Regions from separate parts of the Shewanella glacialimarina genome, predicted to be linked through region 2. Evidence: predicted binding sites of a transcription regulator. Region 2 holds the regulator's gene; each other region holds the start of a gene.
What was found. Region 2 encodes sigma-54, which starts transcription at its own class of promoters, with help from an activator protein. Its sites were predicted from a motif close to GTTGGCACGNNNNTNGNNT; they were not measured.
Positions count from the first base shown of each region.

Region 1 (4,829 bases), 930 kb from region 2:
GAATAGTATCGAGGCCGGTGCAACCAAAATTAAAATTTGCGCCACTGAAGCTGAAGGTAATGTCATTATTGATGTGATTGATAATGGTAAAGGACTAGACCCTCAAATGCAGCAACAAGTGCTCGAGCCTTTTTTTACCACTAAAGCACAGGGGACTGGGTTAGGTTTAGCTGTTGTGCAATCTGTGGTGCGTAACCATGGTGGTAACATTCAATTATCATGTAAACCGCAAATGGGTTGTCAGGTGCGATTAAGTTTTCCGATGTCTAAAGATTCGGTATTGAATAGTCAGTCGCAGGAGGGTAATCATGTCTGAAGCAAAACTATTACTCGTTGAAGATGATGCTGATTTACGTGAAGCATTACTTGATACATTATTGTTGGCGCATTATGAATGTGTTGATGTTAGCTGTGCAGAAGATGCGATTATCGCGTTAAAAGCACAACATTTTGACTTAGTCATCAGCGATGTCCAAATGGAAGGTATTGGCGGTTTAGGTCTGCTGACCTATTTGCAGCAAGCTCAGCCCAAATTACCGCTATTGTTGATGACAGCTTATGCCACTATTGATAGTGCGGTTAGTGCCATTAAATTGGGAGCTGTTGACTATTTAGCTAAACCTTTTGCGCCTGAAGTTTTGCTTAATCAGGTATCAAGATATTTGCCGCAGAAGCAAAATACTAACCAACCTATTGTTGCCGATGAAAAAAGTCTCGCGTTGTTAGGGTTAGCCCAACGTGTGGCGATATCAGATGCTTCAGTGATGATTTTAGGTCCCAGCGGTTCTGGTAAAGAAGTGCTAGCGCGCTATATTCATCATCATAGTAGTCGTAAAGATGCGCCTTTTATTGCCATCAATTGTGCTGCTATCCCTGAAAATATGCTGGAAGCGACCCTATTTGGGTATGAAAAGGGGGCGTTTACAGGTGCATATCAAGCATGTCCAGGTAAGTTTGAGCAGGCCCAAGGTGGCACTTTGCTGCTTGATGAAATATCTGAAATGGAACTGGGTTTACAAGCAAAGCTGTTGCGTGTTTTACAAGAACGCGAAGTGGAACGATTAGGCAGTCGTAAAACGATTAAACTTGATGTGCGTGTATTAGCCACCTCAAATCGTGATTTAAAAGCCATTATCAATTCAGGTGAATTTAGAGAAGATCTATATTACCGGATTAATGTGTTTCCATTAACTTGGCCAGCACTTTATCAGCGTCCTGCTGATATTTTACCGTTAGCCAGACATTTACTGGTTAAACATGCTAAAGCATTTAATATCAATCCTATACCTACTTTAGGTGAGGTAGCGACTAGACGATTATTAGCCCATCGTTGGCCTGGTAACGTGCGTGAGCTTGATAATGTTATTCAAAGGGCGCTTATTTTAAGCAATGGTGGCGAGATCAACGGGCAAGATATTATTATTGATTCGGCAGATGTGGCTTTACACACAGATATTGACAGTATCGAAAAACCTTTTGAAGTTGAAGGTCTTGGCGGTGAATTGCAAGCGCAAGAGCATGTGATTATTCTTGAAACCCTAACTCAATGTCATGGTAGCCGAAAACTTGTCGCTGAAAAATTAGGCATAAGTGCACGCACGCTACGTTATAAAATGGCTAAAATGCGTGATGCGGGAATTCAATTGCCCGCATAACTGCCGTTTTGTTTTTTACGAACACACAGTGTTTGTTTTATAGCATTTTTTATCAAAGCTACGCATTCCCGCGTAGCTTTTTTGTTTACTGTTAATCTTGGCACTCAAATTGCTTTATCCCATTAAGAAAGTTAAATATCGTCAAATATTCGACGAATGGGAGTTTCAGCATGCAGATCAACGCCAATCCATTACTTCAAGAAATGCAGTCACTTCGTGGTGAAATTGCACCTTCCAGCCGTTCGAACATGGGGTCGGGTATTAGCCCTAACCTAATCCAGCAAGTGAATAACACCTCAGGGTCAGATTTTGGCCAGTTGTTATCCCAAGCTGTCGGCCATGTGAGTGGTTTACAGAAATCATCTTCAAGTTTAGCGACTCGTCTTGATATGGGGGACTCAACTGTGACCTTATCTGACACCGTCATTGCGCGCGAAAAATCAGGCGTAGCATTTGAAGCGACTGTGCAAGTCAGAAATAAACTGGTAGAAGCTTATAAAGAAATCATGAGTATGCCGGTATAACTTGCATCAGAAAGACGTTATTAAAGCAGTATAAAAGTAGGGGCATATTGTGAGCACAGACATAATGGTAGGTTCAGATGCGGCAGTTGATGCCGGTATTCAGCAAGAGAATAAGTCTGGCTTGTTGAGCAATGTGGGCGGGGCAGACATGATGCGTCAAATCACTATGATTTTGGCGTTGGCAGTGTGTTTAGCCCTAGCTGTTTTTATTATGATGTGGGCACAGGAGCCTGAGTATCGTCCATTGGGTAAAATGGAAACCGCTGAAATGATCCAGGTACTGGATGTACTTGATAAAAATAATATTAAATACCAAATCAGTGTTGATGTTGTTAAGGTTCCTGAAGATCAATACCAAGACGTTAAACTGCTGTTAAGTCGTGCTGGAGTCGAGAGTAGTGCCAAAAATGATGACTACTTAAGCCAGGATAGTGGCTTTGGGGTGAGTCAGCGTATGGAGCAAGCGCGATTAAAGCACAGCCAAGAGTTAAATCTTGCCCGTGCTATTGAAGAATTAAAAAGTATTAGCCGTGCCAAAGTAATTCTTGCACTGCCTAAAGAAAATGTTTTTGCCCGTAACGCATCTAAGCCAAGTGCTACTGTTGTAGTCAATGTGCGTCGAGGCGGCCTAGGCCAAGAAGAAGTCGACGCTATTGTTGATATCGTAGGGTCCGCTGTACAAGGTCTTGAACCTTCGCGCGTGACAGTAACTGATTCTAATGGAAGATTACTTAATTCAGGCAGTCAAGATGGGGTGTCAGCACGTGCCCGTCGTGAACTTGAGTTAGTGCAACAAAAAGAAGCCGAATACCGTAAAAAGATAGATTCAATTCTTATGCCTATTCTTGGTCCTGAAAACTACACCTCTCAGGTCGATGTCAGTATGGACTTTACTGCGATAGAGCAAACCTCAAAACGTTACGATCCTGATTTGCCTGCATTGAGCAGTGAGATGACTATTGAAAGTAAATCATCTGGTGGAAGTGTAGGTGGCATACCAGGTGCGCTAACTAATCAACCTCCTATGGAGGCTGATATTCCTATTGAAGCAGGCGGCGGTGCGGCAGCATCATCAAAATCATCGGATACTCATCGAGAAGCCACCCGTAATTTTGACTATGACACGACAATTAGCCATACCCGCCAGCAAGTGGGGCAAGTTCGTCGAGTGAGTGTGTCCGTGGCAATCGACTTTAAACCTGGAGAGGCGGGTGAAGATGGCCAAGTTAGCCGGGTTGCGCGTACGGAACAAGAGTTAACTAACATTCGTCGGTTGCTGGAAGGTGCAGTAGGCTTTAGTAGCCAACGTGGTGATGCGCTTGAAGTGGTAACCGTGCCGTTTATGGATCAGCTTTTAGAAGAACTGCCTGCTCCTGATATGTGGGAAGAACCTTGGTTTTGGCGTGCAATTAAACTGGTGCTAGGTGCATTAGTGGTTTTAGTTCTTATTCTTACGGTAGTGCGCCCTATGCTTAAGCGCCTTGTTAACCCTGATGGTGTTAATATGCCCGATGATGTTCGTTTAGGGCATGAACTTGCTGAAATTGAAGATCAATATGCTGCCGATACGCTAGGCATGTTAAATACCAAAGATGCTGAATACAGCTATGCTGATGATGGTTCAATTCTTATTCCGAATTTACATAAAGATGATGATATGATTAAGGCTATTAGGGCACTGGTTGCAAATGAGCCGGAACTATCTACTCAAGTAATTAAAAATTGGTTACAAGACAATGGCTGATAATAAAACAGATAAAAAAGAAAAAGCTGAGAAAGTCGGTTTTGATTCTGAGTCCATATCTGGAATTGAAAAAACGGCGATTTTATTGCTGAGTTTAAGCGAAGCAGATGCGGCGTCAATTTTAAAGCACCTTGAACCCAAACAGGTTCAGAAAGTGGGTATGGCGATGGCGGCGATGGATGATTTTGGTCAAGAAAAAGTCATTGGTGTCCATAAGCTTTTTTTAGATGAAATTCAGAAGTTCTCTTCAATTGGTTTTAATAGTGCTGAATTCGTACGCAAGGCGCTAACTGCGGCGTTAGGTGAAGATAAAGCCGGTAATTTGATTGAACAAATTATCATGGGCAGTGGAGCTAAAGGTCTAGATTCGCTTAAATGGATGGATGCACGCCAAGTGGCAACCATCATTCAAAACGAACACCCGCAGATCCAAACCATTGTTTTATCCTATTTAGAACCGGATCAAGCGGCTGAAATCTTTAGCCAGTTCCCCGAAAATACACGCCTTGATTTAATGATGCGAATTGCTAACCTTGAAGAAGTGCAGCCCGCTGCATTACAAGAGTTAAATGATATTATGGAGAAACAGTTTGCTGGCCAAGGTGGTGCGCAAGCAGCGAAAATGGGCGGCTTAAAAGCTGCGGCCAATATCATGAACTACTTAGATACGGGTGTCGAAAGTCAGATTATGGAAACCATGCGTGAATCTGATGAAGAAATGGCACAACAAATTCAAGATATGATGTTTGTGTTTGAAAATCTTATTGATGTTGATGACCGTGGTATTCAAGCATTACTGCGTGATGTACAACAAGATGTACTAATGAAAGCGCTCAAAGGTGCTGATGATGCCTTGAAAGAGAAAATATTAGGTAACATGTCTAAGCGTGCGGCAGAGCTACTGCG
Region 1 covers NZ_CP041216.1:2,990,574-2,995,402, reverse strand. The annotation lists gene FJ709_RS13030 (sensor histidine kinase) at 1-316, shown strand, start outside; gene FJ709_RS13025 (sigma-54-dependent transcriptional regulator) at 309-1,655, shown strand; gene fliE (flagellar hook-basal body complex protein FliE) at 1,826-2,179, shown strand; gene fliF (flagellar basal-body MS-ring/collar protein FliF) at 2,244-3,923, shown strand; gene fliG (flagellar motor switch protein FliG) at 3,916-4,829, shown strand, end outside.
Region 1: fliE (flagellar hook-basal body complex protein FliE) is a predicted target of sigma-54. The motif match lies at 1,752-1,770, and genes of this name have one in related genera.

Region 2 (4,829 bases):
CTCTAAGTGGGGCATCCATGTTTCAAATAGGTTTTCTATTTGCCAAATGAATTTATTTACCAGCGGTTGCTGGCCAAGAAATTCCTGCACGGGTTCATCTAATCCAGTAAAGGGACGTAATTCTATTTCCCAATGTGGGTTAGGTAAAAAGCGTACATCAAACATAAAATCGGCTTCGGCGGGCATACCATATTTAAAACCAAATGACTCAAAATTGATCACTAACTCTTTATCAACACTGCCCATTAAAATTTCACGTACTTGATCACTAAGTTGATAAATATTTAACTTAGATGTGTCGATAAAATGGTCTACGTATTCAGAAATAGGCGCCAGTAGCTTACCTTCAAATTGAATCGCATCCTGTAGGGACATATTCTTTTTCGATAATGGATGTAGTCTGCGGGTTTCACTGTAACGTTTTAGTAGGGCTTCATCACTTGCCTGTAAAAAAAAGCTTATGACTTCAGTATCCTTAGATAACCACGCAAGCTGCTGCTGTAATACTTTACCTTGCTCTTCTATATTTCTAACATCAACACTTATGGCCACCAGTTCATTGGTGTTTCTAAGCTGCTCTAATAGTCGTCCAATTAAGGGCAGTGGTAAGTTATCAACGCAATAGTAACCCAGGTCTTCTAGTACCCTAAGTGCGACAGATTTACCTGAGCCCGAACGACCGGATACAATGACTAATTTCATGCTGTGATAACCTGATAGAGTTCAGTTGAGTTACTTGCTTTTCGTAACTGCTTAAGAATCTGTTTATCCGATAACTTTTCAGCCATTGAGGATAGGGTACTGAGATGTTGCTGGCACTGGTCTGCTGGCACCAGTAATGCAAATAAGAGATCCACTGGTTGTTTGTCGATAGCATCAAATGAAATCGCTTCTTCGCACTTTATAAAAACCGCGATAGGGCGAACGATGGACGTTAAACGACCATGCGGGATTGCAATGCCAGAGCCTATTCCTGTGCTACCCATTTTTTCTCTAGCCACTAGGCTTTCAAAAATCTCTTGTGAAGATAGGGATGGGTACTGGGCTGCAGCTAAATCGCTGATAAGCTCCAGTACCTTTTTCTTACTGCCCGGTGTGGCACAGGAGGTGCATTCCGGCTGCAGGATGGTACTAAGTTCCATCATTAATGCTTAGTTAATTTCTCTTTGTGTTTAATGACCTGACGATCGAGTTTATCAATCAGGGCGTCTATAGCGTGATACATGTCGGCATGTTCAGATGTCGCAAATACTTCAGCTCCATTTAAGCTGACTTTTGCTTCAGCTATCTGTTGTTGCTTTTCGACATTTAATACTACGTGGACATTATTGATCTGATCGAAATGTCGTTCAAGTTTTGTAAACTTACTTGTGACATATTCTCTTAGTGATTCAGTAATTTCAATATGATGACCCGTCAAGGTGATTTGCATATTTTTCCTCCAATTGCCTAGGTAGATTATAAACTCTTACGTTGGTTTGAGGGAGGGATCATCATCGCTTCGCGGTATTTCGCGATGGTGCGACGTGCAACATTGATCCCTTGTTCTGCCAGAAGGTCTGCCATTTTACTGTCGCTTAATGGCTTTCTCTGGTTTTCAGCTGCCACCAGCTTTTTAATAAAGGCTCTAATTGCTGTAGATGAACACTCTCCGCCATCATCAGTACTTACATGGCTAGAGAAAAAATACTTAAGTTCGAATAGTCCGCGCGGTGTATGCATATACTTTTGCGTGGTGACACGCGAAATAGTAGATTCATGCATTTCGACAGCTTCAGCTATGTCATTCAACACCATAGGCTTCATTGCTTCTGCACCATACTCAAAAAAACCTTGCTGAAATTGCACAATACAATTGGATACTTTAAGCAGGGTGTCGCTACGGCTTTCTAAGCTTTTTATAAACCATTTGGCTTCTTGTAAGTGACCTCGAATAAATTGAGTATCTGTTGAACTCTTACTACTTTTTGCCATGGCGGCATATTGTTGATTAATCCCTATTTTAGGCATGTTATCAGGGTTCAATTCAACTACCCAACGGCCATTCTTTTTCGTCACTGACACGTCTGGGATAACATATTCATCATCCGGTGGGGTGATCATCGTGCCAGGACGTGGATTTAAAGATTGAATTAATTCAATGGCTTCGCGCAGCTCATCTTCTTTTAGCTTAGTTTTACGCATTAAGGTGCGAAAATCACGTCCTGCTATCAAATCTAAATAATCTTTGATTAATATTCTGGCATTATCAATATGTGGCGTATCTGGTGCAAACTGAACAAGTTGAATCAACAAGCATTCACTTAAACTACGCGAAGCAACCCCGAGAGGATCGAAATGTTGTATGCGTTTTAGTACCGCTTCTACTTCGTCTAATTCGACAGAATCATCGCCCATAGCTTCTAAAATATCTTCAGTACTTTGGGTGAGATAACCTGTGTCATCAATGGCATCAATAATGGCTGTGGCAATAGCTAGGTCTGTTTCAGAAAAAGGGGTTAGATTTTTTTGCCATTCTAAATGCTCGTATAATCCTTCGGATGTTTCACCTTGGAAGGGCATGTCATCATTTGGCATGCTGCCTGAACCCGAACCAGGACTTGCCATTGGTGAGGCGCTGTACACTTCATCCCAGGTAGTATCCATTGGCAAGTCTTCAGACATTTGCTCTTTAGTCATTGACTCTGCGGTGTCGACATTTGAAGTGTCTTTTTCGACTACAGGTGCACTGATTTCATTGAAGTCAGTTTCTGATAGGTCTTTTGAGTTGTCATTTTTGTTGCTAAGTGCTGAAAATTCATCTTCCATTTCAAGCAAAGGATTGGAATCTAATACTTGTTGAATTTCTTGCTGTAACTCCAAAGATGATAACTGCAGCAAACGTATAGCTTGTTGCAGCTGTGGGGTCATAGTGAGGTGCTGACCCATTTTAAGTTGGAGTGAAGCTTTCATTACTGCTGATCCCTAGAAGAATTCGGCTTTCTACACTGATTAAAGTGAGTGATAGTCGCAATTTTTTAACAAATGGTTTTACTTTACCTACAAACGATCTATTAGCTTAGTTGCCAGAAACACTATGCCAAGCAAGTGCTTCAGATCCTATTTAGATTAACTATAGCTTGAATTGTTCGCCTAAGTATACTGCTCGAACTTGCTGATTGTTGAGTACTTCAGTTGGAGTGCCTTCGGCAATCAAATTTCCCTGACTAACGATATATGCCCGCTCACACACATCAAGTGTTTCACGGACGTTATGATCAGTAATTAATACGCCTAGGCCACGGTGTTTGAGTTGAAGAATGATTTTCTTAATATCAATCACTGAAATAGGGTCAACACCCGCAAAGGGCTCATCTAACAATATAAATTTAGGATTGGCTGCTAAAGCGCGTGCAATTTCTACCCGTCGTCTTTCGCCTCCAGATAGTGACATGCCTAGGCTATCGCGAATATGGGTAATATGGAATTCTTCTAAAAGATGTTCAAGTTCCTGAATTCGCTCATCCGAAGTCATCGATTTTCGGGTTTGCAACACGGCCATAATATTATCGTGCACACTGAGCTTTCTAAAAATACTGGCTTCTTGCGGTAAATAGCCAATACCTTTTCGCGCACGTAAATGCATTGGGTCAGCAGTTAAGTCATCGTCATCAATTAAAATGCGGCCATGATCACTTTTGACTAAGCCAACAACCATATAAAACGTGGTCGTCTTACCTGCGCCATTGGGACCAAGTAGTCCGACAATCTGGCCTGTTTTTACAGTTAGACTGACACTTTTAACCACTTGACGACTTTTATAGCTTTTAGCTAAATTCTCAGCTGTTAAGGTAATTTGGGTCATTGGTTACCTTGCTTTTTTAACGGAATTTCAGGTAATTTTTGTACTGGTGAATTATCATTTTGGAAGTTTTCCGGTTGAATAATGGTAATAACACGATCTTCACCTTTACCGGTACTTTCAGCGATAAGTTCCTGAGCATTAATATTGTAACGGATCACATTACCTGTCACTTTACTGCCAGCTTGATCTAGCTTAGCGTTACCGGTTAATAACAGTCCAGTTGTTGCTAAGTCATAACGAATTTCATTGGCACTGGCTGTACCTATGCGACCATCATCAAGTTCTTGTGAAAACGTAGCAGGGTTACCGGTCGCAATGAGCGTTTTAGTCTGGCCGTTTTCAGCTGAAAATGCCCGCAGTTCATCGGCTTCGATATTGATCGAGCCTTGGGTAATCTTTACTGGTCCGTTAAAAATAATTTGATTATTTTTAACATCAGCTCGTTGACTTACAGCAGCAATTTTAAGCTCTTGCTTCAAATCGCCTTCTTTGGCTACGGCGTTGCCTGCTAATATACTAATAGCTAAAGTGCAAATAACACTGCTTTTACCGAGCAATGTTGTTAAAAAATTAATGTGGTTCATATGTCCCTTCTACCTGACTGAGTAAGGTAATTTGTTCTGCATTGAGATCGGCAAATAGCCCTAAGCCTTGAATAATAAAACCATTACCTTTAATGGTAACTGACTCTTCAGAACGGCCTATCATAGTGTTTAAATTAAAGGTGACTTGCTGAGTCTCAAGTGATTGTAATGGCTCTTTAATATCAATAGCATCGATAACTACATCGTTATGTAAACTGACTTCATTTGAATGTTGATCTAAGGTCGCATTTTTAGCTGTTATTTGCCACTGCGCTTTACCATTTTCAGGGTAAATAAGTAATACAGGCTCTGTAAATAAAGTGGTATTTGAGCGGGTAAAATGTTCCATATGCTCGGCACTGACTTTGCTGTCAACAAACCCCAACTTATTAAATTCTGTC
Region 2 covers NZ_CP041216.1:3,922,640-3,927,468, reverse strand. The annotation lists gene rapZ (RNase adapter RapZ) at 1-702, opposite strand, end outside; gene ptsN (PTS IIA-like nitrogen regulatory protein PtsN) at 699-1,142, opposite strand; gene hpf (ribosome hibernation promoting factor) at 1,145-1,432, opposite strand; gene FJ709_RS17140 (RNA polymerase factor sigma-54) at 1,459-2,952, opposite strand; gene lptB (LPS export ABC transporter ATP-binding protein) at 3,113-3,844, opposite strand; gene lptA (lipopolysaccharide transport periplasmic protein LptA) at 3,841-4,428, opposite strand; gene lptC (LPS export ABC transporter periplasmic protein LptC) at 4,415-4,829, opposite strand, start outside.

Region 3 (4,829 bases), 910 kb from region 2:
CACATTCGTGGTGCTACTATTTCAGTCATTGACTTAAGCGCTGCAACAGGTGGACGTCCACTCACTTCTACTGAGAATTGCTTCATTATCATTTCTGAATACAATCGCAGTGTTCAAGGTTTCTTAGTCAGTTCTGTTGAACGTATCATCAATATGAATTGGGCTGCCATTATGCCTCCACCAAAAGGAGCCGGGCGTTATTCTTATTTGACCGCTGTTACTGAAATTGAAGGTGAGTTGGTTGAAATTTTAGACGTGGAGAAAATTCTCGATGAAATTTCTCCTGTTAAAACGGCAATCAGTGAAGAAGTTAATAAGACATTAACCATAGATAGAGAACAACATTATCATATTATGGTGATAGATGATTCAGCTGTAGCTCGTAAGCAAATTATTCGTTCTCTTGAGTCTTTAAATTTACAAATTGATACCGCCAAAGATGGTCGAGAAGCACTGAACAAACTCAAGGCCATAGCAAAAGAGATGGATGATGTATCGTTAGAGATCCCGTTGATTATCTCAGATATTGAAATGCCTGAAATGGACGGATATACCCTTACTGCTGAAATTAGAGATGACCCTAAATTAAAAAACATTAAGGTTGTGCTACACACTTCTTTAAGTGGCGTATTTAATCAGGCAATGGTACAAAAAGTAGGGGCAAATGACTTTATTGCCAAGTTTAATCCTGATGAATTAGCCGCAGCAGTAAACAAACATTTAAGTTTGTAATATTTTTTGTCTATTGAACGCAGTAGGCAGCATGAGAATTCATGAATGTTAGTTATGCGTAAAAGCTCTAATGATAGGGTAAATATAACTCATTATATTAGGATGTGAATGTGACAGATAAATCACTCGCAGAAGCAGAATATAATCAATTTAGGTTGTTTTTAGAACAACACAGCGGCATCGTCTTAGGTGAAAATAAACAATACCTAGTACGAAGTCGTTTAGCTCCATTGATGGGCAAATACAGTTTACCCTCATTATCTGAAGTGGTTAAGCATTCAATGAAGCCCACCGAACGCCAATTACGTGCGGAAGTGATTGACGCTATGACAACCAATGAAACATTGTGGTTTCGTGACCGTTATCCATTTGATTTATTATATAATACTTTACTACCTGAATATTCTAAATTAGGTCGTTCATTACGTATTTGGTCTGCTGCTTGCTCTTCAGGGCAAGAGCCTTACTCATTAGCAATGACCTCTTTAGAGTATCAACAACGCAAGCCGGGTGCACTGCCTGGTGGTGTGACTATTCAAGCGACTGATTTGTCACCTTCAATGCTTGAACGTTGTAAGAATGCCGAATATGATGGCTTAGCATTGGCGCGTGGATTATCAGAAGAACGTAAACGTCAGTTTTTTGATGCTTTGCCTAATGGCAATATGAAAGTCAAAGATAATGTTAAGCGGTTGGTGAATTTTAGAGCGCATAATTTACTTGAAAGTTACACTCTTTTAGGAAAATACGACATTATTTTTTGTCGCAATGTATTGATTTATTTTGCTCCTGAGGCAAAGGCTAAAATTTTGCGGCAATTTGCTGCCGCTTTAAACCCAAAAGGCATTTTATTTCTTGGAGCATCAGAATCTATTTCCGGATTAACAGAAGAATTTGACATGGTCCGCTGTAACCCAGGTATATACTACCAAAAGAAAACCTAGTTTAAACCATTGAAAAGCATGTGTTACTTCCTGCACATGCTTTCCTTTCTACATATCCTCCCATTGATTAAATAATTGGCATAACCCTTGCTTCATAACTATCAGTTAGCTGATGGAGGCAATTTTATGGCGATTAATTTTGATAATGCACTTGGAGTACATCAATACTCCCTTGGTGTCAGGGCGCAGCGCGCTGAAGTGCTATCAAGTAACATAGCGAATGCGAATACTCCTGGGTATAAGGCTCGCGATGTCGACTTTTCCTCAGCAATGCAAGCAGCTAGCTCTCGTCAGAAAGGTTTAACGATGAGCATTACTAATGAAAAGCATTTTGATTTAACTGCTCTCAGTCAGCAACATGTCAAATTCCGAGTCCCTAATCAGCCTGATACTGGCGATGGTAATACGGTTGATATGCAACAAGAACAATCAGCCTTTATGCAAAACTCTATTGAATACCAAATGTCACTAGGGTTCTTAGAAAGTAAGTTTTCAGGTATGCGTAAAGCATTACGAGGTGATTAATTATGAGCTTATTTAATATATTCAATGTCGCCGGTTCAGGTATGACAGCACAGTCTGTCCGCTTAAATACCACCGCGAGTAACATTGCTAATGCTGACTCTGTTTCCAGCAGTATTGATCAAACTTATCGTGCTAGACACCCTGTATTTGAGGCTGAAATGTCCAAAGCCAGTTATCAGCAGTCAGGTTCTCATCGCGTTAATGTAAGTGGCATTGTTGAAAGTGATAAGCCATTGATTAAAGAATATTCACCAGATCACCCTATGGCCGATGGTGACGGTTTTATTTATAAGCCTAATGTAAATGTAATGGAAGAAATGGCTGACATGATTTCAGCTTCTCGCTCTTATCAAATGAATGTTCAAGTCGCAGATGCAGCTAAAACTATGTTGCAACAAACACTTAGAATGGGTAAATAACATGATTATTGTAGGAGGTAAATTATGAGCCTCGTTAATCCATATAGTAGCCAATCTTTGCCACAACAGGCATTGGCATCGTCTAATACCGGTACGGTCAGTAAAAATACCGTTCAATCGAACACGACGAGTACTACAACAGGTAACCCATTTCTAGATGGTATCCGTTTACCTGATGCGCCTGAAACACCTGCTGCAAAAGATCAAATGCTTAAGCAGGAAGATTTTTTTGCACTGCTTAGTCAACAACTTTCGATGCAAGATCCGTTTAAGCCAGTTGATAATGATCAAATGATTGCTCAAATGGCTTCATTCTCAACAGTTGATGGTATTTCAAACTTAAATAAAGAAATTCTAAATTTGAATGGTGTAATGAGTTCAAGCCAGGCTTTACAAGCTTCTAGTTTAGTTGGCCGTAAAGTGTTGATTCCATCAGATACTGGAGCTATTTCGCCGGCAAGTCCTGAAATTAAAGGTGTGGTGAGTACACCTGCAGCCATTGATAAAATAAGCATTCGTATTGAAGATGAATCAGGTCAGTTAATTAAGACCTTTGAAATTGATGGTAGTGCTGGCGGAAACGTAGACGTGGCATGGGACGGTTTAGATAAAAATGGTAAACCGGTGGTTGAAGGTGCTTACGTCATCAAAGCTAGCGGTAAAGTCGATGGACAATCTCAAGATTTACCTGTTTCTACTTATGCGCATGTGACGAGTGTTTCATTAGGTACAGCAGCAACTGGGGCGATTCTTAATCTTCGTGGTATTGGTGGCATTAAATTGACCGATGTACTTGCGGTGTCCGAATCATAAATTTAATAAAGCTTGTGACAATAAATTGTCATTAAAGAAAACCTGATTACTCGAGGTGAAATATGTCTTTTAACATCGCATTAAGTGGTATAGCAGCCGCTCAGAAAGATCTAAATACCACAGCCAATAATATTGCAAACGTAAATACAATAGGCTTTAAGGAGTCTCGTGCTGAGTTTGCGGATGTGTATGCTAACTCTATTTTTTCTAACAGTAAAACGGCAGTTGGTGGTGGTGTTGCTACCACTCAGGTCGCGCAGCAATTCCATCAAGGGAGTTTGCAGCTTACCAGCAACTCTTTGGATATGGCGATAAGTGGTGGTGGTTTTTTTGTGACCTCATCTGAACTTGGTGCACGCGATCAATCATTTACTCGTGCAGGTGCTTTTAAAGTTGATTCAAATAATTATATGGTTGATTCGGCTGGTAACTTCTTACAGGGTTTTCCTGTAGATAAAGAGGGAAATTCAACATCAGTAAGCTTAACCACAACTCAGGCTATTAAAGTACCAGATACAGCTGGAAGCCCTGTAATGTCAAGTAAAGTGGGCCTGCAAATGAACCTAAATGTCGGCGAGTCAGCTTTAGACCCCGCAGCATTTGATCCAAGCAATGCTGACACCTTCAATAACTCTACTTCTGTGACCATCTATGACTCACTGGGTGAATCGCATATTTTGACCACCTATTTTATTAAACCAGAAGATGGTGCCTACACTGGTGAAAGTAACTGGGTTGCTTATTATGCTGTAGATGGTAAACAGGTTAATTTAGATGGTGCAGCAGGCCAATACAGCGTTGATACTACAGGTGATGGTATTGTTGATGGTGCACCTCGTAATGCACAAACAGCGGGGGGCTGGACTGGTTCTGTTATAAAGTTTAATGACGCTGGAACTTATACTGGGACTAGTCCTGTAGTATTAAAAACTCAGGCACTTGGTGTTACTGGTGCAAATGTGTTGGGTCCAGGAGCTGACGGCTCACAGACTATTACTATCGATTTTAACAATCCGACCCAATACGCTTCACCATTTGAGGTGACTGAGTTAACTCAAGATGGCACCACAGTGGGCCGATTAACTAACGTAGGTATAGGTGCTGATGGTTTAGTCACAGCCAGTTACAGTAATGGGTCTACCGTGCCATTATCTCGAGTCGCTTTAGTTCGTTTTGCAAATGAACAGGGATTAACTCAGGTAGGCAATACGGCCTGGAAGGCAAGTTTAGATTCTGGACCTGCGTTAGCGGGCGAAGCAAATAGTGGTACTTTCGGCAGTATTCGTTCTTCATCACTTGAGCAATCGAATGTCGATTTAACCACAGAGTTAGTTGATTTGATTTCAGCTCAGCGTAACTTCCAAGCAAACTCACGTACTCTTGAAGTTAACAATAC
Region 3 covers NZ_CP041216.1:3,010,981-3,015,809, reverse strand. The annotation lists gene FJ709_RS13135 (chemotaxis protein CheV) at 1-732, shown strand, start outside; gene FJ709_RS13130 (CheR family methyltransferase) at 837-1,676, shown strand; gene flgB (flagellar basal body rod protein FlgB) at 1,803-2,201, shown strand; gene flgC (flagellar basal body rod protein FlgC) at 2,204-2,620, shown strand; gene flgD (flagellar hook assembly protein FlgD) at 2,645-3,433, shown strand; gene flgE (flagellar hook protein FlgE) at 3,496-4,829, shown strand, end outside.
Region 3: flgB (flagellar basal body rod protein FlgB) is a predicted target of sigma-54. The motif match lies at 1,751-1,769, and genes of this name have one in related genera.